3 regions of the Stenotrophomonas sp. STEN147 genome follow, and region 2 is predicted to be linked to each of the others. Evidence: predicted binding sites of a transcription regulator. Region 2 holds the regulator's gene; each other region holds the start of a gene.
The links. The regulator FliA, encoded in region 2, starts transcription of late flagellar genes. The targets are predictions, from matches to a motif close to TAAAGTTTNNCNNNCNNNGGCCGATAA.
Positions count from the first base shown of each region.

Region 1 (10,618 bases), on a different contig from region 2:
GTGCACCCACTCCCGGCCAGGCCAACATCAGCCAGATCAGCACCGTGTTCGGCGGTACCGCACTGGAAGACATCGCCACCCTGCCGCCAACCAATCCGATTGCCCAGCTCAAGGGCGCGCAGCCGCTTACTCCGGAAGAGTCCAGGAATGTGTCATTGGGTGCGGTGTGGACCGAAGGTGACTGGCTGGTCACCCTGGACGGCTATCAGATCAAGGTGGAAGACCGCATTGCCCTGAGCACCAGTTTTGCAGTCACTCCGGAGGAGCGTGCGGCGCTGGTGGCCGGCGGCAATGCAGAAGCCGCTTCCATCTCGCAGGTGACCTACTTCGGCAACGCCTTCGATACCACCACCACCGGCGTGGACCTGGTGACCAGCTTCAAGAGCAACCACTTCGGCGGGGTCACCACCTACTCGCTGGCGGCCAACTGGAACCGCACGAAGGTGGACCGCTACGACACCGACTTCATCGACGAAGCGCGCGTGTACAAGCTGGAGAAATCGCTGCCCAGGACCAAGGGCTACTTCAGCATCAATCACCAGCGGCAGATCTTCCACGCCAATCTCCGGTTCAACTATTACAGCAGCTGGTACGAGGATCACCTGGACAGCGGCGTGATCTCCGCCGAGGACGGCGGCCTGCCGATCTACGGGGGCAGCGCGTTGATCGTGGATGCGGAAGTGGGCTGGAAGTTCGATTCGGGCCTGTACGTCAGCGTGGGCGCGCAGAACCTGTTCGACCGTGTGCCGGCCAGCAACCCCTGGGGGGGCGTGGCCGGTGCGCAGTATCCGGTGCATTCGCCCTACGGATTCAACGGCGGGTTCTATTACACGCGGGTGGGCTGGAAGTTCTGAGGCAGGTGCAAGGACGCGCAACGGTGGCCATGGAAGGCCCCGTCGCTGGCGCCACCCCACCGACTTGACCGCAGACAGGGCGCCCCCGAGAATTACGCGACTAATTCTCATTTGCTGTTGCGCAGGATGCGGGCGGCAGCCCTCCTGGCTTTCATCCCCCGATGTTCAAGAACGTCCTGTTCCAACTGCACTGGCTGCTGGGCATCACGGCCGGCACCGTCCTGGCCATCATGGGCCTGAGCGGCGCAGCCCTGTCTTTTGAAGATGAACTGCTGCGCGCCGCCAACCCCGGCTTCGCCGCCATCGCCGAACATCACGCCGAAGGCCAGCAGCCGCTGCCCCTGAGCGAGCTGGTGCCGATGCTGCAGGCCGACAGCAAACGGCCGTTGCAGCGGCTGCGCGTGGATGCCAGCGGCCAGCGCCCGTCGGTGGCCCGTTTTGCCGGCGGCAAAGCGCACTGGGTGTACTTCGACCCATACAGCGGCGAGCGCTTCAGCGCCCTGCGCGGGCAGGCCTTCTTCGACTTCGTCGAAGACCTGCACCGCCACCTCGCCGCGGGCGAGCGCGGAAAATGGATCACCGGCAGCTGCGCGATCGCCCTGCTGTTCTTCACGCTGTCCGGGCTCTACCTGCGCTGGCCCCGCCGCTGGTGGCACTGGCGAAGCTGGCTGGCCGTGGAATGGAAGCGCAGCGGCCGCGGCTTCCTGTGGAGCCTGCATTCGGTGGCCGGCACCTGGGTGCTGCTGATCTACCTGATGAGTGCCCTGACCGGCCTGTGGTGGTCGTTCGACTGGTATCGCAGCGCGGCCAATGCCCTGCTCGGCGTGGCGCCACCGGCCAAGCAGGTGATCGATGCCGGCGCCGTGCTCGACCTGCGCCGCGTGGAAACGACGCTGTACGCGCAGGCCGGGGTGCGCACCGGTTACATCGACCTGCGGCTGCCCGAGAAGCCCGGCCAGGCACTGAATGTGCGGACCATGGCGGGCGATCCAGCATTGCGCGGTGGCCATCATGACCGCGCGCACGATCTGCTGCAGCTCGACCCTGCCAGCGGTGCGATCCTGGATGCGCGTCCCTACGCGCGCCAGGGCGCTGGCGGCCAGCTGGCCACCAGCGTGTTCGCGCTGCACTCGGGCAGCTACTTCGGGATTCCCGGGCGCATCATCGTGATGCTCAGCAGCCTGGGCATGAGCCTGTTCTTCATCACCGGCTGGCTGCTCTATCTCGACCGTCGCCGCAGCCAGCGCGCCGCACGTGCGCTGCGCCAGCCACTGCCGGCGGCCGCAGCCAACGGCGCCGCATGGCTGGTGGTGCATGCCAGCCAGAGCGGCCTGGCCGAACAGCTGGCATGGCGCGCGGCAGCGCAGCTGCAGGCCAGCGGCCAGGCGGTGCAGGTACTGCCGATGGCAAGGATCGACGCGGACCGCCTGCAGGCGGCCAGCCACGCGCTGTTCGTGCTCAGTACCTTTGGTGACGGCGAACCACCGGATTCGGCACGACGTGCCTCGCGCCAGCTGCTGGGCCGCCCCGTGGACCTGGCCACACTGCAGTTCGGCATGCTCGCGCTGGGCGACCGCCAGTACCCGCACTACTGTGCCTTCGGCCGCCAGTTCGATGCGTGGCTGCTGGGCAACGGTGCCCGCGCGATGTTCGACCGCATCGACGTGGACGCTGCATCGGTCGCAGCATTGCGCCAGTGGCAGCAGCAGCTCGGCCTGTTGACCGGCATTGCTGCCGACGACAGCGTGCTGCCGGCGGCCACCCGCATGCACGACTGGCAGCTGCTGGATCGCCAGCAGCTGAACCCGGGCAGCGTCGGTGGTCCGATCTGGCGGATCCGTCTGGCTGCGCCGGATGACGTGCAGTGGCAGGCCGGCGACATCCTGCACATCGCGCCGCGGCACAGTGCCGCGCATGCCCGTGCGGTACTGCTGGCGCATGGACTGGACCCGCTGCAACCGCTGCTGATCGAAGGCGGCACGCAGACCCTGCAGTGCCTGGCCAGCGAACGTGAACTGCCGGACGTGGCCAGTGCGCTGCAGGTGCAGGATGCCGGACGCTGGCTGAAGGCCCTGCCCGTACTGCCGGGCCGCGAATATTCGATCGCCTCGTGCCCGGCCGATCGCGTGGTGGAACTGGTCGTGCGCCTGGTGCACGACGACACCGGGCGCCCGGGGCTGGGGTCGGGCTGGCTGTCGCTGCATGCGCCGGCAGGCGCGCACATCGCCGCGCGCGTGCACCGCAACCCCGGCTTCCATCGCGTGCCGGGCGCACCCATGGTGCTGATCGGCAACGGCACCGGCATCGCCGGCCTACGCGGCCTGCTGCGCGAGGCGGCACACGCAGGCGAGCACGGCCACTGGCTGCTGTTCGGCGAGCGCCAACGCGCTCATGACTTCCTGTTCGCCGATGAGGTGAGTGCATGGCAGGCGCAGGGCCATCTGGCCCGGGTCGACCTGGCGTTCTCGCGCGACGCAGCAGGCGGTTACGTGCAGGACCGCCTGCGGGCGGCCTGCGATGAACTGCGGGACTGGATGCAGCGTGGCGCCGTGATCCATGTCTGCGGCTCGCTGCAGGGCATGGCCGAGGGTGTGGATCAGGTACTGCGGGGCGCGCTCGGTGACGAGGTGGTGGAAACGCTGCTCGAGAGCGGCCGCTACCGGCGCGACGTGTATTGAGCCGCGCCGCCGGGCTGAACCCGGCGGCGGACGTGATCACGCCGCCGCGCGGGCCTGACCGTCCGGCTGCAGGCGGAACGCGGACACGGCTTCGGCCAGCGCGCGCACCTGCGCCTGCATCTGCGCGGTCGACGAGCCGGCCTCTTCCACCAGGCTGGCGTTGCGCTGGGTACTGGCCTCCATCTGCACGATGGCGTGGTTCACCTGGGCGATGCCCGCGTGCTGATCCTGCGAGGCGCTGCGGATGCCAGCGAGCAGGTCCGCCAGTTGCTGCACGCTGCCGACGATCTCGTCCATGGTGGTGCCCGCCTGCGCGGCCTGCACGCTGCCCTGGCCGACGCGTGCCACGGAGTCCTCGATCAGCGACTTGATCTGCCTGGCTGCCTCGGCACTGCGCTGCGCGAGCAGACGCACTTCCGCCGCGACCACCGCGAAACTGCGGCCCTGCTCTCCAGCACGCGCGGCCTCCACGGCGGCGTTGAGCGCAAGGATGTTGGTCTGGAACGCGATGCCGTCGATCAACTGGGTGATGTCCCCGATGCGGCGCGATGCTTCACTGATGCCCTGCATGGTCTCCACCACCTGACCGACGGCCATCCCACCCCGCTGTGCAACCGCTGCAGCCCCCTGCACCAGCGCGTCGGCACGTCCGGCGGCGTCGGCGTTGCGGCCGACGGTGTCGGTCAGCTCATGCATCGAGGCTGCGGTCTCTTCCAGATTGGCCGCCTGCTGCTCGGTACGCTGCGAGAGGTCGTGATGGCCAGCAACGATTTCACCGACACCGTTGTCCAGGCTGGCAGCGGCGCGCTGGATGCGGGTGACGATGCGGCCCAGCTGCGCGACGGTTGCATTGGCGTCGTCGCGCATACGCGCGAACACGCCCTGCAGCTGGCCTTCCATGCGCACGCTCAGATCTCCTCGGGCCAACGCCGCCAGCAGTGCCTGCAGGTCCCCCAGGTTGGTTTCAAAGGTGGACAGCAGGCGGTTGATGCTGGTGGACAACGTATGCACGAAACCGTGCTTGCCCTGCAGGGCGATGCGCCCGTGCAGGTCACCCTGCGCGGCAGCGTCGACCAGTGCCGCCACCTCGGTCTCCAGCAGCGTTTCCAGCGCACGGCTGCGCCACTCCAGCGCCACGCCCAGGAACTGGTCGTCATCGACGATGGCATTGGCGATCAACTGATAGCGCACACCGGCATGACTGATTTCCCGCTCCTGGCGGTGGCGCGCGTCGACCAGGCCGGCCAGGGCCGGATGCAGGTCCCGCGCGTCAGTGCCGACCAGCGCGTCGGCCTGCAGGCCCAGCACGTGCCGCAACGCAGGATTGGCGTAGGCCACCTGGCCTTCGGCATCGACCACCATCAGCCCGGTCTGCGCGCAGTCCAGGGCCTGGCGTACGCGCGTGTTGCCACGGGCCATCGCACGCTCGGTCTCGATGCGCGCACGCAGCCGCTGCTGCATGTCCACCAGGCGCTGTGCCAGCTGGCCGATCTCGTCGTTGGCGTTGTGCACGCGCAACGTGGTATCGAGCCGGTCATCGGCGATGTCGCTGGCGAACCGCAGGGTGTCCTGGATCGGCCTGCGCACCGCGCGCAGCACCAGCAGCAGGCTGGTGATCAGCACGCCGGCCACCAGCAGCAGGGTGAGGGCGAACAGCACGCTCATGGTGCGTGCACCGGCCTGCTGCCGCGCCTGCGCCAGGGCCAGCGCATTCACCTGTGCCTGCTGGAAGGCGGCGAGCGCGGGCGCCACGCCGGCAGCGGTCTCCAGCAGCGATTGGGTCTCCACATCAAGGCCGACGCGGGCGGCGGTGTAGCCGAGCAGTGCCGACTGATAGGCGTCCATGCCGGTGCGGAGCGCCTCCTGCACGTCGGGCGGCAACCCCGCCAGCGCCAGATCGAACGGCAGCTTCTCTTCGCTGGCGCGGTCGGCATGAGTCGAATCGCCATCGAGCAGCAGCAGCGCTTCCTGGCGCCGCATCTTCTGCAGGTGCAGCGCCAGTGCCGGCCGGTCCAGGCCATCCACCCGCTGCTGCAAGGCGTCGGCGGCCTGCTGCAGTTGTGCAGCCAGGCCGGCATCACCCCGCCCCATCTCATCCACACGTTCGAACAGCGCGGCCACGCCCTGCGAGAATCCCTCGGCGGCCTCGGTGAGCGCCTGCAATGCCTTGCGGCGACCGGCATCCATCGGCATCGCCCTGAGCGCATTCAGATCGACCTGCAATGCCCGCTGGGCCGCCTGCAGCTGGCTGCGGTCTGCATCGTCGAAACTGCGTGCATACTGGGTCTGCAGGCGACGCGCCTCCGCCACCCGCGTCGCCAAGCGTGCGGCCAGATCGCTGCCACGCTGGTAACTGGCTTGGCTGCGTGCGGCCTGGCTGCTGGCATGGCCGGTCCAGGCATGGACAGCGGCAATCGCCACCAGGCCCGCGCCGCAGACCAGCAGGGTGGCCTTGAGTTTGTTGGCCACGCTGAGTCGATGCGGCTGCAGCCAGACCAGCAGGCGTGGAAACGCCGAGCGCATCGCGATGATGCGGGTGCGCAGGGACCGAAGGGGGACGGCGGCCGACATCACAGACTCCAGGCGGAAGGACGCACCTGTATCGGCCTGACCGGCGACAACTTTAGGCGCATTGCCGACGCCATGGCACGCACCGTGCCGGTTGCGCTCTTTGTACCGGCCCCAGGCGACGGAGACGTGACACAGCGCCTGCGCTTGACCTCAACCCCGGTTGTGGTTGCACAGTGGGATTGTTCCCACCGGCCGCCCTCGCCATGACCCCGCTCGACGTCCCCCGTTATCTGCAGCGCCTGCAACTGGATGCTCCGCCGTCGCTGGACCTTGCCGGACTGACCCTGCTGGTGCAGCGCCATAACGCCCTGCTCCCTTTTGAAACCCTCAGCAGCCTGATGCGCGACGCGGTGCCGATCGATCTGGACAGCGTGCAGCACAAGCTTCTCGACCAGCAGCGCGGCGGTTACTGCTTTGAACTCAACGGCGGCCTGCTGGCGCTGCTGCAGGCTGTGGGCTTCGACGCACAGCCGCTGAGCGCGCGCGTGCTGCTGGCGGCACAGGACGATGCCCCGACGGCGCGTACCCACCTGCTGCTGCGCGTGCACGTGGAGGGAGAGGACTGGCTGGTCGATGCCGGCTTCGGTGGCCTGACGCCGACAGTGCCGCTGCGGCTGCACGAAACGGCGCCGCAGGCCACGCCGCACGAGTCTTTCCAGCTGCAGCAGCTGCCGGGCGCGGACGACTTCGTGCTGTCCGCCCAGACGGGCGACGCATGGCGGGCGCTGTACCGCTTCGACCTGCGGCCGCCAGCGCCGATCGACAACGTGGTGGCCAACTGGTACGTGTGCACGCACCCGGATTCGAGTTTCCCTGGCCAGCTGCGCGCCTCACTGGCCGGTCCGGACTGGCGGCGCACCATCGGCAGTGGCAACTACACCGAGTACCGCCCCGGGCAGGCGCCGCTCAAACGCCCACTGCGCGATGCCGCCGACGTGCGCGACGTGCTGCAGTCGGCATTCGGCCTGCGCGTGCCGGACGATGCGCGGCTCGACCCGGCGATCACCGATTGGCTGCAGCGCTCGCACGCCGCATCACGGTAGCACCGCGCGGCACGGTGCTCGGGTTAGAACTTAACCGGCGCCTGCAGCGCAATGCGGTTGCCCTCGCTGTCGCAGATCTCGGCCACCCGCCAGTGGCCGGCATCTGCCGGGCCAAAGCGCAGCTCCGCTCCCGCCCGCAGGGCGAGATCGAGACTGGCATCCAGGTCATCAACACCGATGTAGATGCGCGCGCCCTGCTCTGCGGGCACGTAGTCCGCGCCCTGCACCAGCGCCATGCTGGCACCCGCCGCGTCATCCGCGAACGGCAGGTAGGCCATGCGGCAGCCGTGCAGCTGGACCGGCGCATCGATGCGCACCTGCAGCCACTGCTGGTAGAAGGCGATGGCGCGAGCCAGGTCGCTGGCCGGAATCTCGACATGCGCGATGGGGTTCATCGTCGCAGGATAGCGCCGCCCTGACATTCCGTGCGCATCGTTGCGGGCATGCTGGCCTGCCCCCTTTCGCGGAGCGCTGCATGACCCTGGCCGATCACCGAAGTGCACTGGCGCCACTGGGCCATCTGCGCGTCGCCATCAATCTGGGGAATCCGGTCCTTGCGCAGGGCGACGCACGATCGCCGCACGGCCCCTCGGTGGAGCTGGCCACCGCGCTGGCGCAGCGGATGGGCGTGCAGGCGCGATTCACCTGTCACGATGCGGCCGCATCGGTGGTCGCGGCGGCAGCCGACGGCGCATGGGACCTGGCCTTTCTCGCCATCGATCCGGCACGTGCCGGCCGCATCGCCTTCAGTGCACCGTATGTGGAGATCGAAGGAACCTACCTGGTGCGCGAGGACAGTCCGGCGCGGCAGGTGACCGATCTGGATCGCGGTGGGCTGCGTATCGCCGTTGGCCGGGGTGCCGCCTACGATCTGTTCCTGAGCCGGGAACTGCGGCACGCCACGATCGAGCGTGCCGACACGTCAGCGGCGGCCATCGATCTGTTTGACGCGCGGCGCCTGGATGCCGCCGCTGGCGTGCGCCAGCCGCTGCAGGCCTGGGCACTGCAGCATCCGGGACACCGCGTGCTCGCCGACCGCTTCACTGCGATCCAGCAGGCCGTGGCCGCACCTGCAGCGCGCCCCGCTGCCGCCCTGCGCGCCCTGTTCGACGAGGTCGAGGCCATCAAGGCAGGGCCCCTGCTCGAGGACGCTTTCGCACGTTCCGGACAGGCGGTCACCCTGGTGCGATGACGCAGCGGTGGCCCGCAGCACGCGACAGGTGGCCGCGTGCGCCGGGCCGGATCAGCCCTGCGTCTCCATGTGCCGCGCATGCTCGCTGGCCTGCGCATGCAACCACTCACGGAAGGCGAGGAATCCACGGTGGCGCGCCGAGCGCTGCGGATACACCAGCCAGTGCGGCCAGGCCGTTTTCAGCCGCTGTTCCGACAACGCGACCAGCTGGCCCGAATCCAGCAGCAGGCGCGCGCGCGTCAGCCGGCCCAGGGCCACGCCGACGCCATCGAGCGCTGCACGGTGATGCGCTTCGGAATCGTCGAGCACCGCCACGAACCGCGAAGGGGGGCTCTGCCCGATCAGGGCAAACCACGCGGCCCATGCGCCATCCGGATCGCCCAGCAGCGGCCACTGCGCCAGTGGAGCACGGTCGATGCCGCCCATCCGCGCGATCAGCGCCGGGCTGGCCATCGGCACCAGCCACTCATCGAACAGCCGCTCGACCACCAGCCCGGCCCATTGCCCGCCGCCTACGCGCAAGGCCGCGTCGAACTGCAGCTGCCGATCGAAATCGACAAGGCGTTCGCTGGACTGCAGGTTGATCTCGATCTGCGGGTGTGCGGCGACGAAATGACCCAGCCGTGGCACCAGCCATGCGGAGGCCATCGACGGTACGGCGCTGATCGTCAGCACATGTTCGGCGCGCGCGGCGTAGCGCTGGAACACCTCGTTGATTGCATCCAGGTGCGGCCCGACCCGATCGAGCAGGCGCTGGCCCTCCAGGGTCAGTGCGACCCCGCGCGCCTGGCGGACCAGCAGCGGCTGGCCGAGGCGCTCTTCGAGCTGCCGCATCTGATGGCTGAGCGCGCTGACGGTCAGGTTCATCGACGCCGCGGCGCGTGACAGGTTGCCCAGGCGCGCGGCAGCCACGAAACCCTGCAGGGCATGGAGGGGTGGGCGGGACATGAGGCTTGAATCCTGTTCAAGTCAAGCTTGCGGAAATGTCGCTTTTTACGTCCTCATGCTGCCCGTATCGTTCAATCCACTCAAGTGGAGCGACGATCATGAACATCTTCAGCAGTCTGTTGTTCCTGCACGGTCACATCGCAAGCGCCGAGCTGGCCCGCCAGTTGGCCACGCCGGTGGCCAGCACGACCGGGGTACCGGCAAAGCCGTACCGGACCACACACCTTGACCTTCCAGCTGCGGCAAAGGTGCCTTGCCCCACCTGCCCCGCCCCCCGCTGAGCGCGACAGCGGCGGGCTCACCGGGGCCGGGCCGCTAGTGTCCGTACCAGGCCTGCACATGGGGCGGCAGCGATGGCAGCGGGTCGATGTCCAGCGCGCGACAGCCATCGAGGGTATCGCGCAGCACCGCCGGTCCGGGGCTGCCCGGCATGCGCAGGCTTTCCTCTTCCGGCAGCTGCAGGGCGGCCCAGTCATGCAGGCGATCCAGCCGCTGGACCATGGCGGCGCGCAGCCAGGGGCGCAGCGGGAAGGTCCGATATCCGCGCCCTTCCAGCGCACGCACAGCATCGGACAGGGCCTGGTTCGCGCCACGCACCCATTCGGTGCGTCCGCCGGCCTTGTCCTGCACGGTCATCGGTGCCGGCGCGCGATGTGCGCGAAAGGGGGAACGCAGCTCCAGCTCCAGCTCCAGGTCACGCGCATCGCGCTCGGTTTCCGCCTCCACCAGCGCCCCGGCGCACAGATCGAAGAACTCGAACCAGCGCCGATGCAGTGCGCTGATGCGACCGAGCGGGTCACGCGAGAAGCCGATCTTGGCGTAATCCTCCCAGGCGCAGGGAAAGACGTAGGCGAAGACACGACCATCGATGCGGATCTGCGGTTCCATCGGCGCAGGCTGCATCGCCCCGGACGCGATGGCAACCGGGCCGGACCGTGCACTGTTCTGCTCAAGGCCGCTGCAGCACGTCCTGCACTGCGGCAGCCACGTCGGTGTTGTCGATGTAGCTGCCATCATTCCACCGCACATGCTGGCGGTAACCGGCGTCGATGCCGCGCACGCGGGCGCCGAGCCGCTCCGCGCCCGCGCCCTTGGCCCACAGCGGTACCAGTGCGTTGGAGTGATTGCCGGTGGGGCGGAAGCTCATCCCCGGCATCCGCCCGCGCCCGTTGTTGCGCACCGGCTCGAACGCCACCTGCTGCGCGTCGGGGCCCATCGGCATGCTGTTGTCGTGGTCGGTGGTGACGATCAGCAGATTGCGCTGCCATCCGCCGTTGCGCTCGATCCACGCCACCACCGCCGATACCGCATCGTTGAACTCGACCGTCTCTT
Region 1 is NZ_JBRRCG010000007.1:108,448-119,065, forward strand. It holds gene ACVOKU_RS09555 (TonB-dependent receptor plug domain-containing protein) at 1-854, shown strand, start outside; gene ACVOKU_RS09560 (PepSY domain-containing protein) at 1,016-3,532, shown strand; gene ACVOKU_RS09565 (methyl-accepting chemotaxis protein) at 3,569-6,103, opposite strand; gene ACVOKU_RS09570 (arylamine N-acetyltransferase family protein) at 6,307-7,146, shown strand; gene ACVOKU_RS09575 (VOC family protein) at 7,170-7,541, opposite strand; gene ACVOKU_RS09580 (transporter substrate-binding domain-containing protein) at 7,622-8,338, shown strand; gene ACVOKU_RS09585 (LysR substrate-binding domain-containing protein) at 8,390-9,286, opposite strand; gene ACVOKU_RS09590 (hypothetical protein) at 9,385-9,567, shown strand; gene ACVOKU_RS09595 (GIY-YIG nuclease family protein) at 9,602-10,174, opposite strand; gene ACVOKU_RS09600 (alkaline phosphatase) at 10,236-10,618, opposite strand, start outside.
Region 1: the regulator FliA is predicted to act here: its motif matches at 6,132-6,158, upstream of ACVOKU_RS09565 (methyl-accepting chemotaxis protein).

Region 2 (10,618 bases):
ACGCCTGGTCCGTCACAGCGTTCCGTCGCTGTCGGTACTGGCGTACAGCGAAGTGCCGGAGGACAAGCGCCTGAAGCTGGTCGGAACGATCAGCTGACGCCGCCCACCGATGCGTCAGAAAACAGACACCACCTTCGAACCACCGCAACAGACAGATGCCAAGGGGAACCCGTTCCGTGCAGACCACCGACCACCCGCGTTCTCCCACCACCCCCCCGCCGTCCCCGTCCCGTGACCTCAGCATGAAAATCAAACGATTCGTCGCCGCCGACATGCGCTCGGCCATGAACCTGGTGCGCAAGGAACATGGTCCCGATGCTGTGATCCTGTCCAACCGCCGGATCGAGGAAGGCGTCGAGATCGTCGCCGCAGCCAACTATGACGAGAGCGCGGTGCAACGCGCGCTGGAAGCCTCGCGGCGCGACGTGGCTCCGCCGCCGCCGAAACCGCGCACCGCTGCGGATGCAGTGATCGCCGCGGTCACCCGTCGCCGCTCCGCGACACCGGCCCAGCAGCCGGTGACGGCCACCACATCGGCCGTGGCCGCCCTCGCCCGCGCGGCCGTCGGTGCCACCGGCCGCACCCTGGACAGTGCGGACGAGATCGTGCCCACCCGCGGCAGTTCCGGCTTCGCTGCCACCCTGGCGCGTGCCACCGTCAACGATCCGGCACTGCCGGAGCAGATCTTCGCGCCGTTCGCGAGCGCCGTCGCGGCTCCCGCCCCGGCGCCCGCCAACCGCGCCCGTTTCCTGATCGACCCGCCGCTGGACGAGCATCACGAATCCCCCGCGCCGGCAGTGCTGCCGCCGCCGCTGCCGATCACCGCTGCGGCCACTGCGCAGGCCGAGGCCGTGCACCCCGAACCGCCGTACGCGCAGGACGTCGCCGAGACCACGCCCGCCCCCATCGCGGCCGCCGAAGCGGAAACCGCGCCGGCGCCGGCCCCGCTCCTTGCCCCGGCACCGGTACTGACGGTGGTTGCACAGGACGATGCCGAGATCCGCCAGCTGCGCCACGAAGTGGCCGGCATGCGCCAGGTCATCGAGCGCGAGATGAACCGCTTCACCGACGAGCGCCTGCGCGGCTGCCCGGTGCGGGCGACCGCCCTGGACCTGATGGACGAGTACGGATTCGATGCCGGGCTGGCCCGCGATGTGGCCATGCAGATACCGCTGGAAACCGAAGCCCACCGCGGCCGCGGGCTGATGCTGGGCCTGATCTCGCGCAGGCTGCCGATCGCGCCGGTCGATCCGCTGGAAGAAGGCGGCGTGATCGCTCTGGTCGGTCCAACCGGGGCCGGCAAGACCACCACCATCGCCAAGCTCGCCTCGCGCTTCGCCGAAAAACACGCGCCGCGCGACGTGGCCCTGGTCACCACCGACACACTGCGCATCGGTGCCCGCGAGCAGCTGTACGGCTATGGCCGCCAGCTCGGCATCGCGGTGCATGAAGCCAACAGCGGTACCGACCTGGACCAGCTGCTGGAGCGGCTGAAGGACTACAAGCTGGTGCTGATCGATACCGCCGGCCTGGGCCCGCGCGACCGCGCCCTGACCGCGCAGCTGCAGTGGCTGCGTGCCGCCCGCCAGGTCCGCACTCTGCTGGTGCTGCCGGCCAATACCAGCTTTGGCGACATGGACGAGGTGGTGCGCCGCTTCGGCGCGGCCAACCTGCAGGGCCTGGTACTGAGCAAGCTGGATGAGACCGGCCGCTTCGGCAACGCCCTGTCAGTGGCGGTAGACCACGCGCTGCCGATCACCTGGGTGACCGATGGCCAGGACGTTCCGGACGACCTGCACCGGGCCAGCGCGGCCAATCTTGTACTTCGCCTTGAAGATTTGCGCCGAGCGGCCGATATGCCCTGCAACCCGGAGTTGAACCATGCCGTCGCGTGAGTACGCCAAGCTGACCAAGACCTTCCCGCTGTCGGCCACCCGCAGCGAGCCGCTCGGCCCTGTGCGCACCATCGCCGTGACCGGCGGCAAGGGCGGCGTCGGCAAGACCAACGTCTCGGCCAACCTGGCCGTGGCGCTGGCCGGCATGGGCAAGCGCACGCTGCTGCTCGACGCCGACCTGGGCCTGGCCAACATCGACGTGATCCTGGGCCTGAATCCCACCCACACCCTGGCGGATCTGGTCGCCGGCCGCTGCTCGCTGGAAGACGTGATCGTCGAAGGTCCGAACGGCGTGCTGGTGGTGCCGGCCGCGTCCGGTCGGCGGCACATGGCCGAGCTGGCCCCGGCCGAGCACATCGGCCTGGTGAACGTGTTCTCCGAACTGGAACGCGAGCTGGACATCATGGTGGTGGACACCGCCGCCGGCATCACCGACGGCGTGCTGACCTTCTGCCAGGCCGCACAGGACACGGTTGTCGTGGTCTGCGACGAACCGGCCTCGATCACAGACGCCTACGCACTGATCAAGGTGCTGTCGCGCGAGCGCGGCGTGGACCGCATCCAGGTGGTGGCCAACATGGTGCGCGACCCCAACGAGGGCCGCGTGCTGTATGAAAAGCTGACCCGGGTCTGCGAGAAGTTCCTTGCCGATGTCTCGCTGAACTACCTGGGCTGCGTGCCGCAGGATGACTGGCTGCGCCTGTCGGTGCAGCGCCAGCAGCCGGTGGTCAAGGCCTATCCATCCAGCCCGTCGGCCCTGGCGATCACCGAGATCGCCCGTCGCACCGCCCGCTGGCAGGCCCCCACCGAGCCACGCGGTGGCGTTGAATTCTTCCTCGAGCGCATCCTCAAGCAACGCGGGGTGGCAGCATGAAAGGCGCGGCCCAGTACAGGGAAGTCCAGCGCTCGGCGGCGACCGAGGTCATCGCCCAGCACTCGGACCTGGTGCGGCGCATCGCCCATCACCTGGCCGCACGCCTGCCGGCCAGCGTCGAAGTGGACGACCTGATCCAGGCCGGCATGATGGGCCTGATCGAAGCCTCGCGCAGCTACGACGCCGACCAGGGTGCCTCGTTCGAGACCTATGCCTCGATCCGCATCCGCGGTTCGATGATCGACGAGATCCGCCGCGGCGACTGGGTACCGCGCTCGGTGCATCGGCGTGCCCGCGATGCGGCCGCCACCATCCGCCGCCTGGAGCAGACCACGGGCCGTGCAGCCAGTGCCACCGAGGTGGCGGCGGCCATGGACATGCCACTGCCCGAGTACCTGCGGCTGATGGAGGACGCCTCGCGCGGCCAGGTCCTCAGCCTGGAATCGCGCATCGAAGACCAGGGCGAACTGGACACCGTCGCCCAGGGCGGACCCACACCGCAGCAGGTCCTGGAACGTGGCGAGTTCGGCCGCGAACTGGGCAAGGCCATCGGCCATCTGCCCGAACGCGAACAGCTGGTGCTCTCGCTGTACTACGAGCAGGAGCTGAACCTGAAGGAGATCGGCGCGGTGCTCGGCGTGAGTGAATCGCGCGTCTGCCAGATCCACGGCCAGGCCGTGCTGCGCCTGCGCGGCCGGCTGAAGATCTTCGAGGCCGCGGATGCCGGGCTTGAAGAATGAACATGCCCGCGGCGGCCACGGCCACCGCAGGCGACTGAACAACAAAGGAACTCCGCTTTGAACAAGAACATGCGCATCCTGATCGTCGACGACTTCTCGACCATGCGTCGCATCGTCAAGAATCTGCTGGGCGATCTGGGCTTCACCAACACCGCCGAAGCCGAGGACGGGCATGCCGCGCTGTCGATGCTGCAGAGCCAACCGTTCGACTTCGTGGTCACCGACTGGAACATGCCGGTGATGACCGGCATCGAACTGCTCAAGGCCATCCGTGCCGATGCCAAGCTCAAGACCCTGCCAGTGCTGATGGTCACCGCCGAGGCCAAGCGCGAGCAGATCATCGAAGCGGCGCAGAGCGGCGTGAACGGCTACATCATCAAGCCGTTCACCGCGCAGACGCTGGAAGAGAAACTGGGCAAGATCTTCGAACGCCTGGCGGCCAGCGCCTGATGGACGCCACGGTCGACAAGAACGCCCTCGCCCTGCGCCTGCAGGAAGCCCTCGACGCGCTCGAATCCGGCGACGAGAGCGGTTGGCGCCAGCGCATCGACGCCCTGGTGGCTGCACGCACGCAGCCGATGATGAGCGGCCTGTCGCGGCTGGCCCGCGAACTGGGCCAGGCCTTGGGAGAACTGCCGACCGTCCCCAGCGAGGCGGGCGAGCTGGACGACGCCTGCGCGCGCCTGGACCACGTCGTGGCGATGACCGAACAGGCCACGCACCGCACTCTGGACCTGGCCGAAGAGTGCCGCAGCCTCACCGAACAGCTGCGCGCCGAAGGCCTGCAGCCGGGGCAGGATGCGCAGCTGGAGCGCATCCGCCACAACCTGACCGAGATTGCCCTGACCCAGAGCTATCAGGACCTGACCGGACAGATCATCCGTCGCGTGGTCGGCATCGTCCGCCGCGTGCACGAAGGCTTTGGCGCGCTGGGCCTGCCACCGGAGCAGCATCGCACCGATCCGGCGCTGGCCGGGCCGGCACTGAAGGGACTGGACCGCCACGCGGTCTCTCAGAACGACGCCGACGACCTGTTGTCGGACCTGGGACTGTAAGCATGAGCGCGGTATCCGACGACATCACCGCCGATTTCATCATCGAGGCACAGGAAATCCTGGATCGCCTCGGCGAACAGCTGGTGTCGCTGGAACAGGCGCCGCAGGACGCCGACCAGCTCAACGCCGTGTTCCGTGGCTATCACACGCTCAAGGGCGGCGCCGGCTTCCTCGGCATCACCGCCATGGTCGAGCTGTGCCATGCCGCCGAAGAGGCACTGGGCGCCGCCCGCGCTGGCCAGGCGGTGCTGCAGCCGCATCACTTCGATGCCGCACAGCAATCACTGGACTACCTGCAATCGATGCTGGATGCCGTGTCTTCCGGCAATGAACCCGGCTATGCCCCACCGGACCTGATCGCCCAGTTCGACGTGCACGGCGCTGCTGCGCCGGCCGCCGCCGCGCCCGCAGCGACCGCGCCCGCCGCCGGCGACCTGATCACCGACGACGAGTTCGAGGCCCTGCTCGATCAGCTGCACGGCAGCAACGCCCCCACCGCGGTGGCGACGCCGGCCAAGGCCGACGATGGCCTGATCAGCGAGGATGAGTTCGAAGCCCTGCTTGACCAGCTGCACGGCGGCGCCGCCCCCGGCGCGAAACCCGTGGCTGCTCCGCCGGCGCCTGCGCCTGCACCGCCCGCACCGCGCCCCGCGGCCGCCGCTGCCAAGCCCGCGGCCAACAAGCCGGTGGCCGAGGCCGAGCACACCGTGCGCGTGGATACCAAGCGGCTGGATGCGATCGTCAACCTGATCGGCGAGCTGGTGCTGTCGCGCAACCGGCTCAAGACCCTGCGTGCGCGCCTGCGCGACGAGGAACTGGACCGCGCCGTGTCGACCCTGGACATCGCCACCGCGCGCCTGCAGTCGGCAGTGATGCGCACACGCATGCAACCGGTCGGCAAGGTGTTCTCGCGCTTCCCCAAGGTTGCCCGCGATGTCGCCCGCTCGCTGAAGAAGGAAGTGGACCTGGAGCTGGTCGGCGCCGAAACCGAGCTTGACCGCAACCTGGTCGAGGCCCTGGCCGACCCGCTGGTGCACCTGGTCCGCAACGCCATCGACCACGGCGTGGAGATGCCCGATCTGCGCGAAGCACAGGGCAAGCCGCGCATGGGCCACGTGCGTCTGTCGGCCCAGCAGGAAGGCGACTACGTCAGCATCGAGGTGCAGGACGATGGCGCCGGCATCGATCCGGAGAAACTGCGCGCGAAAGCACGCGAAAAGGGCTTGATCGACCCGGAGGCGGCGGCCCGGCTGAGCAGCGAGGAATGCCTGCACCTGGTGTTCCTGCCCGGCTTCTCCACCAAGCAGCAGGTGACCGACATCTCCGGCCGCGGCGTCGGCATGGATGTGGTGCAGTCGCGCATCCGCGAGCTCAGTGGGCAGATCCAGATCCAGTCGGAACTGGGCCGGGGCAGCCGCTTCCTGATCCGCGTGCCGCTGACCCTGGCGATCCTGCCAACCCTGCTGGTGCAGGCCGGCGAGGACGTCTATGCGCTGCCGCTGGCGCGCGTGATGGAAGTGCTGCATGCACCGCGCACCTCGCTGGGCTGGTTCGATGGCCAGGCGGTGCTGGATCGTCGCTCGCACACCCTGCCGCTGGTCGATCTGCGCCAGTGGCTGGATGTGACGCCCGCCGCCTCGGCGCTGCTCACCATCGTGGTGCTGCAGGCCGGCGAGGCGCGCTTCGGCCTGGTCGTGGACCAGGTCCGTGGGCGCGAGGAAGTGGTCATCAAGCCATTGCCGAAGGCCCTGCGCGGCCTGCGCGGCTACGCCGGTGCGACGCTGATCGGCGATGGCCGGATGGCCCTCATCCTCGACGTGGATGGCCTGCGATGACGCGCGCCGGGCTTGGCCCGGCGCTACCGGAAACGGCCCTGCGCGGTAGCGTCGGGCCATGCCCGGCGAACCAGAAACTGTGACTACCGTCTGTACGCGATCGACCGGTGTCTCAAGTCCCATTCACACACGCCGATACCGGACCCATGGATAGACTCAGCCTCATCGGACTCTTTCTCGCCCTGGCCTCGCTGGTCGGCGGCAGCATCCTCAAGGGCGCCGGACTGGCGTCCCTGTGGTCGCCTGCGGCGTTCGTGATCGTCATCGTCGGCACCATCGCCGCGATCCTGCTGCACACCGCACCTGCCGTATTCAGGCATGCCTTCCGGATCGTGCGCTGGGTCGTGCGCCCGCCGCACAGCGATCGTCGCGAGCTGATCCAGCAGATCGTCGAGTGGAGCAACATCGCCCGCCGCCAGGGCCTGCTGGGCCTGGAAGCGCAGGTGGAAGCGCAGCAGGATCCGTTCCTGCGCAAAGGCCTGCAGCTGCTGGTCGATGGCGTCGAGCCCGAATCGATCCGGCACATGCTGGAGATCGAGCTGGGCAGCCAGGAACACCGTGACCAGGCCGCTGCCAAGGTCTTCGAGGGCATGGGCATCTATGCGCCGACGCTGGGCATCATCGGTGCGGTGCTGGGCCTGATCGCCGTCATGAAGAACCTGGCCGACCCCAGCAAGCTGGGGCATGGCATCGCCGCCGCCTTCACCGCCACCATCTACGGCATCGCGTCGGCCAACCTGCTGTTCCTGCCGATCGCCGCCAAGCTGAAGGGGGTGATCGCCCACAACAGCCGCGACCGCGAGATGGTCATCGAAGGCCTGATCTCGATCGCGCAGGGCGAGAACCCGCGGAACATCGAAACCAACCTGTCCGGCTTCCTGCACTGACATGGCCCGCCGCAGACACCACGAAGAGCACGCCAACCATGAAGCATGGGCGATCCCCTATGCCGATCTGATGACGCTGCTGCTGGCCTTCTTCGTGGTGATGTATGCGATCTCCTCGATCAACGAAGGCAAGTACCGGATCATGGCCGATGCGCTCACCGATGCCTTTGGTGGCGCGCCGCGCACCATCAATCCGGTGCAGGTCGGCAACAAGCAGGTGCAGGGGGGCGGCTGGGACAGTCCTTCGGTGATCAAGTCCGGCACCAAGATCGGCCCGTCCGCACCGGCACCCTCGCACGACCCTACCCTGCTGCCGGCCATGGCCTCGCAGATGCGCATGCCGGTCTCGGTGCACGACCAGCAGCAGATCGCCCGTGCCGAGCGCCAGCTCAGCAGCATCGCCGACCGGTTGACCGCCGCGCTGTCGCCGCTGATCGAGCGCGGCATGATCAGCGTGCGCCGCACCGAGCTGTGGATCGAAGTGGAGATCAACAGCGACATCCTGTTCCCGACCGGCTCGGCGGCGCTGGACGTGCACGCGCGCGGGACGCTGTCCAGCCTGGCCGGCGTGCTGCGCGATGTACCCAACAGCGTGCGGGTGGAAGGCCACACCGACAACGTGCCGATCGCCACCGCCACCTTTCCCTCCAACTGGGAACTGTCGGCCGCGCGGGCCGCCAGCGTGGTCCACCTGTTCGCCGACCAGGGCCTGCAGCCTTCGCGTCTGGCCATGGTCGGCTACGGCCAGTTCCGCCCGCGCGAGGACAACGACAGTGCGCAGGGTCGCAACCGTAACCGCAGGGTGATGGTCATCATCCTGGCCGATACCTCGCACTCGGTCGACCCGCTGGGCCAGCGCCTGAACGCCGCCAACGGCGCGGCCTACCCGTCCTCCGGGCCTGCGGCAACACCCGCCACAGTGCCCTCCCCGTCCCCCATTGCACCGGTGCAGTTGCCACCGGTGCCGGCTGGCAGCCGTGTCGGCGCCGCCGCTCCCCCGGCAATGAAGGAGTAAACCCATGCGCATCTGGGCAGTCGCCAACCAGAAGGGCGGAGTCGGCAAGACCACGACCACCCTGGCCCTCGGCCGCAACCTGGCCACGCAGGGCCATCGCGTGCTGCTGATCGATCTTGATCCCCACGCCTCGCTCAGCCGCGCCTTCGGCGTGCCGGTGGACCCGCCACCGACCGGCGTACTTGAGCTGTTCGGCACACCTCCAGCCGAGCTGTCCAGCCTCTGCCACACCAGCAGCGTCAGCGGCCTGGACTACGTCTGTGCACAGCCGGCGCTGGCCACGCTGGAGCGCCGCAGCGCCAACCAGCCGGGCCTTGGCCTGGCGCTGCAGAACGCGCTGGCACGGCACCAGGGCCAGCACGACTACATCCTGCTGGACTGCGCGCCCACACTCGGCCTGCTGATGATCAATGCGCTCGCGGCAGCGGACCGCCTGATCATTCCGACGCAGGCCGAGCCGCTGGCACTGCACGGGCTGGACGGTATGGTGCGCACCGGTGAGATGGTCGAGCGCTCGCGCCGGCGCCCGCTGCCGATCTCGATCCTGCCCACCCTGTTCGACCGCCGCACCCGCACCGGCAACGAATCACTGCGCAGCATGCAGGACCGCCACGGCGCACGCGTCTGGGAGGATGCGATTCCGATCGACACGCGGGTCAGCAACGCGGCCGGCCTGACCCTGGCGAGTGTCGGCGAGGAGTATCCCGGCCGCGGGCTCGCGGCCTACCGTCGCGCGCTGAACTGGATCCTTGGCGAGGATGCGCGCGCGCTGGAGCAGGCCGCATGAATACCACCGGCGTACTGGACGACTATCTGGACGAGCTGCTGGGCGAAGCGATTGCCCCGGTGGCGGCCAGCCCCGATGCAGGCAACGCGGCGCCCACCGCGGCCGCTGCCGAACGCGAGCCGACCTGGGACGACCTGCCGGAAGAGGTCATCTACGAAACCGGCAGCAGCGACGCGGTGCCCCTGGATGACGCCACTCTGGCGGCCGCCTTCGAGACTGCCAGCCAGTCTTCTGCACCGGTCGCTGCCGAACGCCAGCCGACCTGGGACGATCTGCCCGATGAGGTGATCTACGAGACCGACGGCGCGGAAAGCCCGTTGCTGGCCCACACCGACAGCCCCGCGCTGCAGGCCGCCTTCGAGGCCGCCGCCGGCGGCGAAGGGGGGGATCCGGTGCCGCCCGCGCGGCCGGTTCCCCAAGCACCCGCCGCCGCGCAGCCGGTAGCGGCCGCACCGCCGCGTGTTGCCCTCGATGCACCCGCCGCCAGCCGCCCTGCCAGCTGGCAGGAACTGCAGGCGCAGGCCCATCGACCCGCCAACAGCCCGCATCCGCAGCACCGCCGCGCGAACGAGCGCACCTCGCGCTGGCTGCGGATGCGCTGTGGCAGCCAGGCCTATGCACTGGAACTGCTGAAAGTGCAGGAAGTGGTACTGCCGGTACCCCTGCTGCCGCTGCGCGGCACTGCGCCGGCGATGCTGGGGATCATGAACCTGCGCGGCCAGGTGGTGCCCGTGATGGACCTTGGGCTGCACCTGGGCGCAGCGGCGGCCGAGGACGACGCACAGACCCGCATCGTGGTGCTGGAGGAAGACGGCGAGACCATCGGCCTGCGCGTCTCGGCCGTGGAAGACGTCGCCAATCTCACTGATTCGCAGATCGAGCCACCGGATACCGCCCGCATCTGCCAGATCTCCAACGACCTCTTCCGTGGTGTGGCCCGCGTCAGCCAACGGCCGATGATCCTGCTCGACGCCACCCGCCTGCTCAACTGAGGCGGGGTCCACGCGTTGCCCGGGCCCGTCGGAACGGGCACGCAGGGCCTCACCGCCCCCCTAAAGAACCCCTGGCGGGTGCCGATATGGATGACGGAACCGTTTGTCCGGAGCAACGATGAGCACTGTCGAACTGGGTGAGGATCTCGGCATCGAGACCAGCACCGAGCTCAAGAACCGCCTCGCCCCGCTGGTAGCGCAGGCTGGCGAGCTGACCCTGGATGCAAGCCAGGTCGGCCGCGTCCACACCGCCGCCGTGCAGGTGCTGTGTGCATTCGTGCAGGCCCGCCGCGAGGAGGGCCTGGACACCGGCTTCCACGGTTGCACTGCAACCTTCCGTGACGCCGCGCGCCTGCTGGGCGTCACCCAGGCCCTGGGCCTGGACGCACCCCATGACAACCTGAAATCTGTGGAGAACGCTGCATGAGCGCACGTATCTTGGTGGTGGACGATTCGGCGTCGATGCGCCAGATGGTGTCCTTCGCCCTCACCTCGGCCGGTTTTGCCGTCGAAGAAGCTGAAGACGGCGCGGTCGCGC
Region 2 is NZ_JBRRCG010000002.1:12,047-22,664, reverse strand. It holds gene flhA (flagellar biosynthesis protein FlhA) at 1-97, shown strand, start outside; gene flhF (flagellar biosynthesis GTPase FlhF) at 243-1,895, shown strand; gene ACVOKU_RS02955 (MinD/ParA family ATP-binding protein) at 1,882-2,769, shown strand; gene ACVOKU_RS02950 (RNA polymerase sigma factor FliA) at 2,766-3,509, shown strand; gene cheY (chemotaxis response regulator CheY) at 3,567-3,959, shown strand; gene ACVOKU_RS02940 (protein phosphatase CheZ) at 3,959-4,564, shown strand; gene ACVOKU_RS02935 (chemotaxis protein CheA) at 4,567-6,399, shown strand; gene ACVOKU_RS02930 (flagellar motor protein) at 6,546-7,286, shown strand; gene motD (flagellar motor protein MotD) at 7,288-8,301, shown strand; gene ACVOKU_RS02920 (ParA family protein) at 8,306-9,088, shown strand; gene ACVOKU_RS02915 (chemotaxis protein CheW) at 9,085-10,080, shown strand; gene ACVOKU_RS02910 (STAS domain-containing protein) at 10,199-10,507, shown strand; gene ACVOKU_RS02905 (response regulator) at 10,504-10,618, shown strand, end outside.

Region 3 (10,618 bases), on a different contig from region 2:
GTCTGGGCCATCCATCGCCGGCTGCTCCCCGTTTGGAGCCGCCATGACCGCGCTGGCCACCCCCGCCACGGTTTACCCGTCCGCGGCCCCGATGGCCGCAACAAATCGAGGAGCCCGTCATGGGTCAGTCTGTCGTAGTGTTGGGTGCCCAGTGGGGCGATGAAGGCAAGGGCAAGATCGTCGATCTGCTCACTGAGGAAATCGGCGCGGTCGTGCGCTTCCAGGGCGGCCACAATGCCGGCCACACGCTGGTCATCAACGGCAAGAAGACCGTCCTGCACCTGATCCCGTCCGGCATCCTGCGCGACGACGCACTGTGCCTGATCGGCAACGGCGTGGTGATCTCGCCGGCCGCACTGCAGAAGGAAATCGCCGAGCTGGAAACCTCCGGCGTGGAAGTGCGTTCGCGCCTGAAGATCTCCCCGGCCGCGCCGCTGATCATGCCGTACCACATCGCCCTGGACCAGGCGCGCGAACGCGCTGCCGGCGGCAAGGCGATCGGCACCACCGGGCGTGGCATCGGCCCGGCCTACGAAGACAAGGTGGCGCGTCGTGGCATCCGCATCGCCGACCTGCATTACCCCAAGCAGCTGGAAGAACTCCTGCGCACCGCGCTGGATTACCACAACTTCGTGCTGACCAAGTACCTCAACACCGACGCGATCGACTTCCAGAAGACCTACGACGAGGCACTGGCCTTCGGCGAGTACGTCGAGCCGATGAAGTCCGATGTCGCCGGCATCCTGCACGACCTGCGCAAGCAGGGTAAGCGCGTGCTGTTCGAAGGTGCGCAGGGCGCGCTGCTGGACATCGACCACGGCACCTATCCGTACGTCACCAGCTCCAACACCACCGTCGGCGGCGCACTGGCCGGTGCCGGCGTGGGTGCCGATGCGATCGACTACGTGCTGGGCATCGCCAAGGCCTACGCCACCCGCGTCGGCGGCGGTCCGTTCCCGACCGAACTGGACGATGAGATCGGCCAGGGCATCCGCGACCGCGGTGCCGAGTACGGCGCCTCCACCGGCCGTCCGCGTCGCTGCGGCTGGATGGACATCGTCGCGCTCAAGCGCGCCGTGGCCATCAACGGCATCAGCGGCCTGTGCATCACCAAGCTGGACGTGCTGGACGGCATGGAGAAGCTGAAGGTCTGCATCGCCTACGAATACCGCGGCAAGCGTACCGAGTACGCGCCGCTGGACGCGCAGGGCTGGGAAGAGTGCACCCCGGTGTACCTGGAGTTCCCGGGCTGGAGCGAGAACACCCACGGCATCACCCAATGGGATGACCTGCCGCCGGCCGCGCGCGCCTACCTGCGTTCGCTGGAGGAGCTGGCGGGCTGCCCGATCAGCATCGTCTCCACCGGCCCCGATCGCGACCACACCATGGTCCTGCAGGATCCGTTCGCCTGAGGTAGCGCCGGGCCATGTCCGGCGTGGTGGTAACGCTGTTCAATTGAAAAAAGAGCGCCGCGACTCCCGGTGGAGTCGCGGCGCTTCAGTTTGGGCCGGTTTCATCTTTCGGCGGTGGCGCTGTCAAGTACAGCCACGGAAGCCGACACCATGACCGCTCGCAAGACCCCGCCGTTCCATGTTGTTGAGCCCATCAACGACGACGCCAATCCCGCCGACGATCTCAGCACGTTCCAGGGCTGCCTCACCCGCATCCGTGATGGCGAGGGCTCCCATGGCATGTTGTGGCCGGAGGAGAACCTGTCCGACGGACGACGTCAGTCCTTGGCGCGGATCGACCGTGCGGCCGTGGGCATCCTCACCGCGGTGGAGATGCTGCATGCGGCCAACCGTTGCGCCACCATGGCGACGCCGCGCAGGCACCTGGACGAAGGTGGGGTGGAAGGGCTGTTCTTCGCCTGCCGCGAACTTGCCGAGCGGGTCTGCAGAGAAGTCAGGCCGGCCTGACCTCCTTCCGCATGAACTCCGACAGACCGCGCGGGCGTTCCTGGCTGCGCCTGACCGTGCTGGAGGTCGATCCCACGCTGGCCGGGCGGGCGGCCTCGGTGGAACTGCTGCCACCCTTGGATGTGCTCAAGCTGACCGAACTGGACTATGTGGCTGTGGCCGTTCTTCTTCCGGCAGCCCCTGGCACTGCTGTTACTGCTTGCCGGTGGCGGGCTGGCGACCGCCAGCATCGCGCTGCGGCGGTGGCGACGCCGGCAGCGCCGGGCCATGCCCGGCGGGGTACTTGTCAGAAACCCAATACGGGTAGGATCGTGCCCAAATCGGGCATCACTGCGACTGGCTCTGCCACGCGGCACACGCGCTAGCCTCCCGCGTGCAACAGCGGGTACGGATTGATCGATTCCCCCTTCCACCACTGCTTCTCCGGCCCCAGCACGTGCACTTCGAAATGCAGGTGCGGGGCCTCGGCGCTGGCGTTGCCGGTGCTGCCTACGTAGCCAATCACCTCGCCGCGCTTGATCACCTGCTTTTCGGCCAGGCCATCGGCATAGCGTTGCAGGTGGGCGTAGTAGTAGCACCAGTGCCCGCTCGGCTCGAACTGGTAGATCGTCAGCCCCCCACGCTTGCTGTCGAACAGCTTTTCCACCGTCCCATCGGCCACTGCCAGCACCGGGGTTCCTGCGTCGGCCATGATGTCGATTGCATCATGCACGCGCCCTTCGCTGCGGGCATCGGTGAAGGTATCGCGCAGCTGCGAAGGCAGTACGCCCTGTACCGGCAGCAGCAGGCCGCTTGGCGCATCGGTGGCGGTGGCGCTGGACGGCGGCACCGCCGTGGGAGCCGCAGCGCGCACACGCGGCGTTGCAGCCGCAACCTCCGGCGCCGCAGCCACCGCAGGTGGTGCTGCAGGCCGGGCAACCGCTACTGGCTCACCCGCATCGCGGCGCAGCCACCAGCCCATTCCCACACCCACCAGCACGCCCAGCACGATCAACTGCGAAAGTCGCATCGGCTCACTCCTGCATCACCACGGGGACGGAGGTATCCACCGCATCGGCCACGCGCAGTGCATCCCAGTTGGTCATGCGCACGCAGCCATGCGATTCGGTCTTGCCGACATGCCCGGGTACCGGCGTTCCGTGCAGGCCATAGTGGGGTTTGGACAGATCGATCCAGACCCGGCCGACCGGATTGTTCGGACCGGGCGGCAGCGTGGCCTTCTTCTCGCCTTTGCGCGCATCCCAGAACAGCTTGGGGTTGTAGTGGAACGGCGGGTCGCGATGGACGCCGAGAATCTTCCATTCACCGATCGGCAGCGGATCGTGCTGGCTGCCGGACGAAACCGGCACCTGTGCGATCACCTTGCCCTGCGCATCCAGCAACTGAAGAGTGGAATCGGACTTGTCGACCACGATCTTCGCCGCCTTCGGCAATGCCGCGGGGGCGATGTTGGGCACCTGGATGCGGCTGCCGGCCTTGGCCAGATCGACGCCGGGGTTGAGCAACTTCAGAAGGGCGGGGGACGCGTGGAAGCGTTCACCAAGCGCTTCCTCGACGCTGCTGTAACCCAGCGACTTCAGCTTTGCCTGTGCGGCGGGTTTCTTGGGAATGGACTGGAACGGACCGGCAACATCCTCGGCCGTCAGCGTGTAGCTGGCCAGCGGCGCGATCGTCTCGGCCTGGAGAGCCTCCCAGGTGCTGTCGTCCAGCTCTCCGCTCACCGTCAGGCCGTGTGCCGCCTGGAAGCCGGCCACGGCCCGATGCTGGTTGCTGCCGACTTCACCGTCGATCTCGCCCGGGGAGAAATTGGCGCGATCCAGCAACACTTGGGCGTGCAGCGGCGAGCGGGCCGCTGTATCGGGTCCGGCCTTCTCGGCAATGGGCTCCGGCAGCTGGGCCGGCGGCGGTACCTGCGCGAAGGCGGGCGACACCAGCAAGGACAGGGCGAGCAGGGCGGGGCGGTACACGGGCATGGAGATCTCCGGCAGATGGCAGCTCCACCCTGCCCACAGAGGCTGCGCAGCCTCCGTGAAAGCAACCTGATGCCGGCATGAGCAGGGCAGCCCCGGCGTGGCTCAGGCCCTTGTCGCAGAAGTAAGGGGCGGGGCCTCACCAAGGTGAACGGCTGCCGACGCCCGTGCATGTTGCCGATCAAGATTGCCGGTGGCGCGGCCGATACGGGCGCATCCCCCCGTTTTGGATGTACCCATGGATTACTTGAGGAATGTCAGGGTTGCCTGGCGTCTTGGGCTGGGCTTTGGCCTGTTGCTGCTGCTGGTCGCCGCCGTGGTGGCCACCGGCGCCACCGCCAGTGTCGTGCAGAAGCGCGCGATGCAGCAGGTGGTCGACGTCAGTGTGGCCAAGGTGCGTCTGCTGTCACAGATGCTCGATGCCAACAATCAGATGATGGTGGTGCGCCGCGAAATGCTGATCCGCGAGGGCGAAGACCGCGGCAGCGACGAGAAGCGCATTGCCGACCTGGTCAAGCGCTACGAGGCGAGTTGGTCCGCCTACCAGGCCCTGCCAGGCGATGCCGAGGGCAAGGCCATCGCTGAAACCATCGCGGCCAAGCGCGCCCTTGCGCGCCCGCTCAACAAGCAGACCAGCGAACTGATGGAGCAGGGCGATTACCCCGCTGCCGTGGCACTGACCCTGGGGCCGGTGCAGGACGCGGCCAACGGCTGGAACAAGGCGTTGGCCGAGGGAGTCGACTTCGAAGAGAAGGAAAGCCGCGATGCGGCCGCCGAGGCGATCCGTCTGGGCGAACGCAGTCTGCTGCAGTTGCTGGCGCTGGGAGGCGTGGCCCTGCTGGTCGGCATCGCCGCCTCGGTGATGATCGGTCGCAGCCTGACCGGTCCGCTGGCACGTGCGGTAAACCTGGCCGAGCGCCTGTCCAAGGGTCAGCTGGACCAGGAGTTCCGCCTCGGCGGCCGTGACGAGCTGACCCGGCTGGGCGAGGCGATGGCCAGCGTGCGGCAGAGCGTGCAGGCCGCCATCGGGGCGCAGATGCACATGGCCGAGCAGCACGAGGCGGGTGCGATCCGCTATCGCATGGACGCCAGCGCGTTTCCGGGCGATTTCGGGCGCATGGTGCAGGCCACCAACAGCCTGGTGGAATCACACGTGCAGGTGGAACTGCTGATGGCCGAGGTCATGCAGCGCTATGCCATCGGCGACCTCAGCCGCGACCTTCCGGACTATCCCGGCGAAAAGGGTACGCTGACCCGCACCCTGGCCGCAGTGAAACAGAGCCTGCTGGCAGTCAACACCCAGATTGACGACCTGGTCCGCGCGGCACGCGCCGGAGATTTCAGCGTGCGTGGGGATGCCAGTGCGTTCCAGTATCAGTTCAAGGCGATGGTCGAGCAGCTCAACGGCATGATGGCCAGTTCGCAGGCCAGCATCGCCGACGTCTCCGATGTGCTGCGCGCGATCTCCGGGGGCGACCTCACTGCGCGCATGGACGGTCACTACGACGGCGTATTCGCCCGCATGCGCGACGATGCCAACACCACCACGGCCCAGCTGACCGGCATCGTGCGCGGCATCCAGGACGCTGCCGACAGCATCAACACTGCCGCGCAGGAGCTCGCCGCCGGCAACAGCGACCTGTCGCGCCGTACCGAACAGCAGGCCGCCAACCTGGAAGAAGCGGCGGCATCGATGGAAGAACTGACCTCGACCGTCCGCCAGAATGCCGAGCTGGCCCGCCAGGCCGACAGCGAGGCACACGCTGCCGGCGCGGCGGTGCGGGCCACCGAACAGGCAATGGCACAGATGGCATCTGTGATGGGGGAGATCGATCAGTCCTCGGCGCGCATCTCGGAAATCTCCACGGTCATCGATGGCATCGCCTTCCAGACCAACATCCTGGCCTTGAACGCTGCGGTGGAAGCTGCACGCGCGGGTGAGCAGGGCCGTGGCTTTGCCGTGGTCGCCAGTGAAGTGCGCACCCTGGCGCAGCGTGCGGGCATCGCCGCCAAGGAGATCAAGGAACTCATCGAAGAGGCGGCAGGCAAGGTGCAGAGCGGCCTGGCGGTCACCGTCGAGTCGGAAGCGGCCATTGCCCGCCTGGCACAGGCGAGCGCACGCACCAACCAGCTGATGAGTGACATCGCTGCGGCGAGCAAGGAACAGGCGGCCGGCATCGAACAGGTCAACCAGGTGGTGGTGCAGATGGATCAGGTGACCCAGCAGAATGCCGCACTGGTGGAAGAAGCCACTGCCGCCAGCCGCGCGCTGGAAGAGCAGGCCAATGCGCTGACCGCGTCGGTCGCGGTGTTCCATATCGAGCAGAGCGGTGCAGTCCGCGCGGTGGCAGCACGCGCGGCCTGATCCACGCCAGCCCGTCGCCTCATGACGGGTTCTCCCCTGCGTCCTGCGGCACCGTGGAGTATGCCGCAGGCCGGTGGTCTACCGCGCGGCACCTTTTTCGGCGATGCTCGCTGAAAAGGGGAGCGGGCATGGACAACAGGGAACCGGAAGGGACCTATGGCGATGTGCCGCGGGTGCAGGGCATCGAGGTGGCTGCGGCGCCACCGGAGCCGGCAGCAGCGACCGACTGGTCGATGCTGCCGCTGACCCGTGGCGATGATGACTCGGTGGTGATGCAGGCGCTGTCCCGCATGCGCCGTGAGCCCGCACTGCTGTTCACCACCGCCTATCTGCTGGTGTCACTGCTGGGGCTGTGGTGCAGCTTCTGGTTCTACCGGGGATTCGAGCTGTCGATTCTGGATTACATGCAGCCCAGCGATTTCCTGGTGGCCGGCATCCGTGACCCGGCCTATGCACTGCTGCTGGCTGCGGGCGTGCTGCTGGTGCTGCTGGTGAGCTGGCCGGAAACGCTGCGGATGCGCAATGCGGCCAAGCTCGAGCAACTGCGCGCACGCAACTGGGCATGGCGGGCGGTGCTCATGCGCTCGGTACTGACCAGCTGGGAGGGCGTAGGTCTGCGGCCGCTGACGGCGATGACCCTGGCCGTGGCCGCATTCATGGCCATCGGCGCGGCCAACTACGTGCAGGTGCGGGGGCAGCAGATCCGCAACGAGGAACGTGGGGAAGTGATCCGCCTGCAGTTGAACGGCGATGCGGCACCCTTGCCCGGCACCGCGCGCCTGCTGGGCTCCAGCAGCGCATTCCTGTTCGTCTGGTGGCCGCAGCAGCGACGGGCCGAAGCGATTCCGATCGCTGCGGTGCGCAAGCTGCAGGCGGTGGCCGTGACGGCACCCGCGCCCAAGGGCCGGGCCGGCGATTGACTGAGCCGTGGCGCCGCCGGGTGCTGATGCTGCCCCGCGTGCGCCACGTCACCGTGCAGGGCCGCAGGCACCGTGTGCCCGCTGCGCTGCCGGGTGCATCTCAACCGCCTGCGCGGGTCCGCGCGGCCTTCTTCGCGGCGGTCGAACGTGCCGCCTTCTTTGCCGCCCGGGTTGCCGCTGCCTTCTTCGCGGCTGCACTGCGCGTGCTGGCGGTGGACTTCTTCGCGGGCGCCTTCTTCGCGGCTGCCTTCTTTGCGACCTTCTTCGCCGCCTTCTTCGCAGTTTTCTTGGCGCCCTTGCGGGCACTGCCACTGCGCTTGCCTCCCCCATCCTGCTTGTTCACGGTGGCCCACGCGATGCGCTCGGCGGTGCTTTCACTGGCACCACGCTCGCGCTCGCTTTCCTCGATGTGTTCAGCCTGGCGCTTCTGCTTGTCGGTATAGGCGGATTTGTCTCCACGGGGCATGACACGTCTCCTTGCAGGCGATGGGGGTGAGGCCGTCAGGCCAGTTGCCGCAGCTTCGGTTCGCGGGCCCACTGGCGGGTGGCGGCGACGGCGAGGAAAGCGCCGGCATCGCCCGCGTCGACGATGCCTGCGTCCTTGCCGACGCGCGCCGCCTTGAGCAGCACCTGGCCGCCTTCATCGCTGCCGATGGCCTTCAGGTGTGCCCACGCGGTGCTGGCAAATTCCAGCCCCGCGCTGTCCCTGGAAAGCCGCTTGCCGGCTTCCTCGCTGAGCACGATCGCCACCGCATCGAACACCGCCGATGGAGTCCCCGCCAGTTGGCCGTCGGCCGCCTGCACCTTGCCGTTGCTCAGGGTGGCGCCGCCCACCTTGGGAGCCACCAGCTTCACCGCCGCGCCAGCCTTCTCGGCGGCCTTGCGCAGGCTGCTGATGACACCGGCATCGGAGCCTTCATCAAACAGGATGCCGATGCAGCGCCCTTGCAGGGTGGGTTTGTTGCGGCCAATCACGCGGACTTCCGGTGCGGGGGGCATGTCCTGTGCCGGCGTAGCAGTGGGCGCCGGGTCGGGCAGGGCGGGCAGCGCCAGTCCTTCCGCCACCCGCTGCGCGAGGGTTTCGTCGATGTTGCGCAGGTGGCTGACGGTACGAACCCGCACCTTCAGCGTTTCCACCTTGGACAGCTCGAACACCAGTGCCGAGGCCAGATGGGCCTGCTCGGGTGCTTCCAGGCTGCGGAAGAACATCCGTGCCTGGCTGTAATGGTCGGCGAAGCTCTCGGCACGCGTGCGCCCCTTGCGTCCGTCATCCGCGCTGGCATGGCTGCGGAATCCGGCCGGTGTCTCGCGCGGGCTGTCGTCCTCCAGCGAACTGGGGTCGTAGGCCACGCGGCCCTTGGGCACCTGCATCTGCATATGCCCATCGCGCTGGTGGTTGGCAAACGGGCACTTCGGCGCATTCACCGGGATCTGGTGGAAGTTGGGTCCGCCCAGGCGGATCAGCTGGGTATCCAGGTAGGAGAACAGCCGGCCCTGCAGCAGCGGGTCGTTGCTGAAGTCGATGCCGGGCGGCACGTTGGCCGGGCAGAAGGCCACCTGCTCGGTTTCGGCGAAGAAGTTGTCCGGCCAGCGATCCAGCACCATGCGCCCGATCACCTTCAGCGGCACCAGCGATTCGGGAATGATCTTGGTCGGGTCCAGGTGATCGAACGGAAATGCGTCGGCCTCCTCTTCCGTGAACAGCTGCACGGCCAGTTCCCATTCGGGGAAGTCGCCACGCTCGATCGCCTCGAACAGGTCGCGCCGATGGAAATCGTTGTCCGCGGCCTGCAGCTTCAACGCCTCGTCCCATACCGTGGACTGGATGCCCAGCTTCGGCCGCCAGTGGAATTTGACGAAGGTGGAGTCGCCGGCCTCGTTCAACAGGCGGAAGCTGTGCACGCCGAAGCCTTCGATCATGCGCAGCGAGCGTGGAATGGCGCGGTCGCTCATCGCCCACATGATCATGTGCATCGATTCGGGCATCAACGAAATGAAGTCCCAGAACGTGTCGTGCGCGCTCGCTGCCTGCGGGAACGCGCGGTCCGGTTCCATCTTCACCGCATGCACCAGGTCGGGAAACTTCATTGCGTCCTGGATGAAGAACACCGGGATGTTGTTGCCCACCAGGTCCCAGTTGCCTTCAGGGGTGTAGAACTTCACCGCGAAACCCCGCACGTCGCGGGGGGTGTCGACCGACCCGGCACCGCCGGCCACGGTGGAAAAGCGGGTGAACACCGGCGTCTTCTTTCCGACTTCGCCAAGGATGCGCGCACGGGTGTACTTGGCCAGCGAGTGATTAAGTTCGAAATAGCCGTGAGCGGCGCTGCCGCGGGCATGCACGATGCGCTCCGGGATGCGCTCATGGTCGAAGTGGGTGATCTTCTCGCGGAGGATGAAGTCCTCCAGCAGGGTGGGGCCTCGTGGGCCCTGGCGCAGCGAGTTCTGGTTGTCGGCGACGGGGATGCCCTGGGCCGTGGTCATCGGCGGGTGCGTGCCGCCGGCGTGCAGGTGCAGTTCGTCGCCGTCGCCACGGCGATGGTCGGGGGAGGGGGCGGGTGCGCGCTTGCCGGTGGGCTTGCTGGCGGCCATGGGTCCAGGTCCTGTAGCGGGGAAGTCAACCTCTACCCTCGCTCGCCAGACGTTAAGCCCCGGTCCCGCGCAGGTGATCGCGCGGACAAGGGCGCCTCGGCTATGCTTGGCGCATGCGAGTCGAGCCCGCCGACATCGAAGCCCTGTTCGACGCCATCCCGGACGTGCTGTTCTTCATCAAGGACCGCCAGGGCCGTTACACCCACGTCAACCAGACCATGCTGCGGCGGCTGGGCCTGCGCGCGCGCAAGGACGTGATCGGGCGTACCGCGGCCGAGATCTACCCGACCGGCCTCAGTGCGGACTATGTCGACCAGGACGCACGCGTGTTGTCCGGCGAGGTGATCGAGAACCTGATGGAGCTGCACCTGTTCGCCAACCGCGAGCCGGGCTGGTGCCTGACCTGCAAGCGGCCGCTGGTGGTCGATGGCAGCATCGAGGGCCTGATCGGCATCTCGCGCGACCTGGGCCAGAAAGACAGCCTGGGAACCCAGTACGAGCAGCTGCGGCTGGCCCTGGCCCATCTCAACGCGCACTACGCCGAGAACGTGCGCATGCAGACGTTGCTGGACATCACCGGGTTCTCGCTGTCCAAGCTGGAGCGCAGCTTCCGCAAGGTGTTCCAGATGACCCCGCAGCAGGTGCTGACGCGGCTGCGGATCCAGATGGCCATGCATCTGCTGCATGGCGACGACAGCATCGCCTGCATCGGCCAGGCCTGCGGGTTCAGTGACCAGAGCGCGTTCACCCGCAAGTTCAAGGCCGAAACCGGTTTCTCGCCGCGCGCCTACCGCGCCCGCATCGGCGAGCCGGCGCTGGCCTGAGCGGCCTGCTGCACTGTGCCTATCCCCA
Region 3 is NZ_JBRRCG010000021.1:42,263-52,880, forward strand. It holds gene ACVOKU_RS16710 (adenylosuccinate synthase) at 120-1,412, shown strand; gene ACVOKU_RS16715 (hypothetical protein) at 1,563-1,919, shown strand; gene ACVOKU_RS16720 (M23 family metallopeptidase) at 2,281-2,928, opposite strand; gene ACVOKU_RS16725 (L,D-transpeptidase family protein) at 2,933-3,892, opposite strand; gene ACVOKU_RS16730 (methyl-accepting chemotaxis protein) at 4,128-6,254, shown strand; gene ACVOKU_RS16735 (hypothetical protein) at 6,383-7,174, shown strand; gene ACVOKU_RS16740 (hypothetical protein) at 7,275-7,640, opposite strand; gene ACVOKU_RS16745 (catalase) at 7,676-9,766, opposite strand; gene ACVOKU_RS16750 (AraC family transcriptional regulator) at 9,880-10,590, shown strand.
Region 3: the regulator FliA is predicted to act here: its motif matches at 4,072-4,098, upstream of ACVOKU_RS16730 (methyl-accepting chemotaxis protein).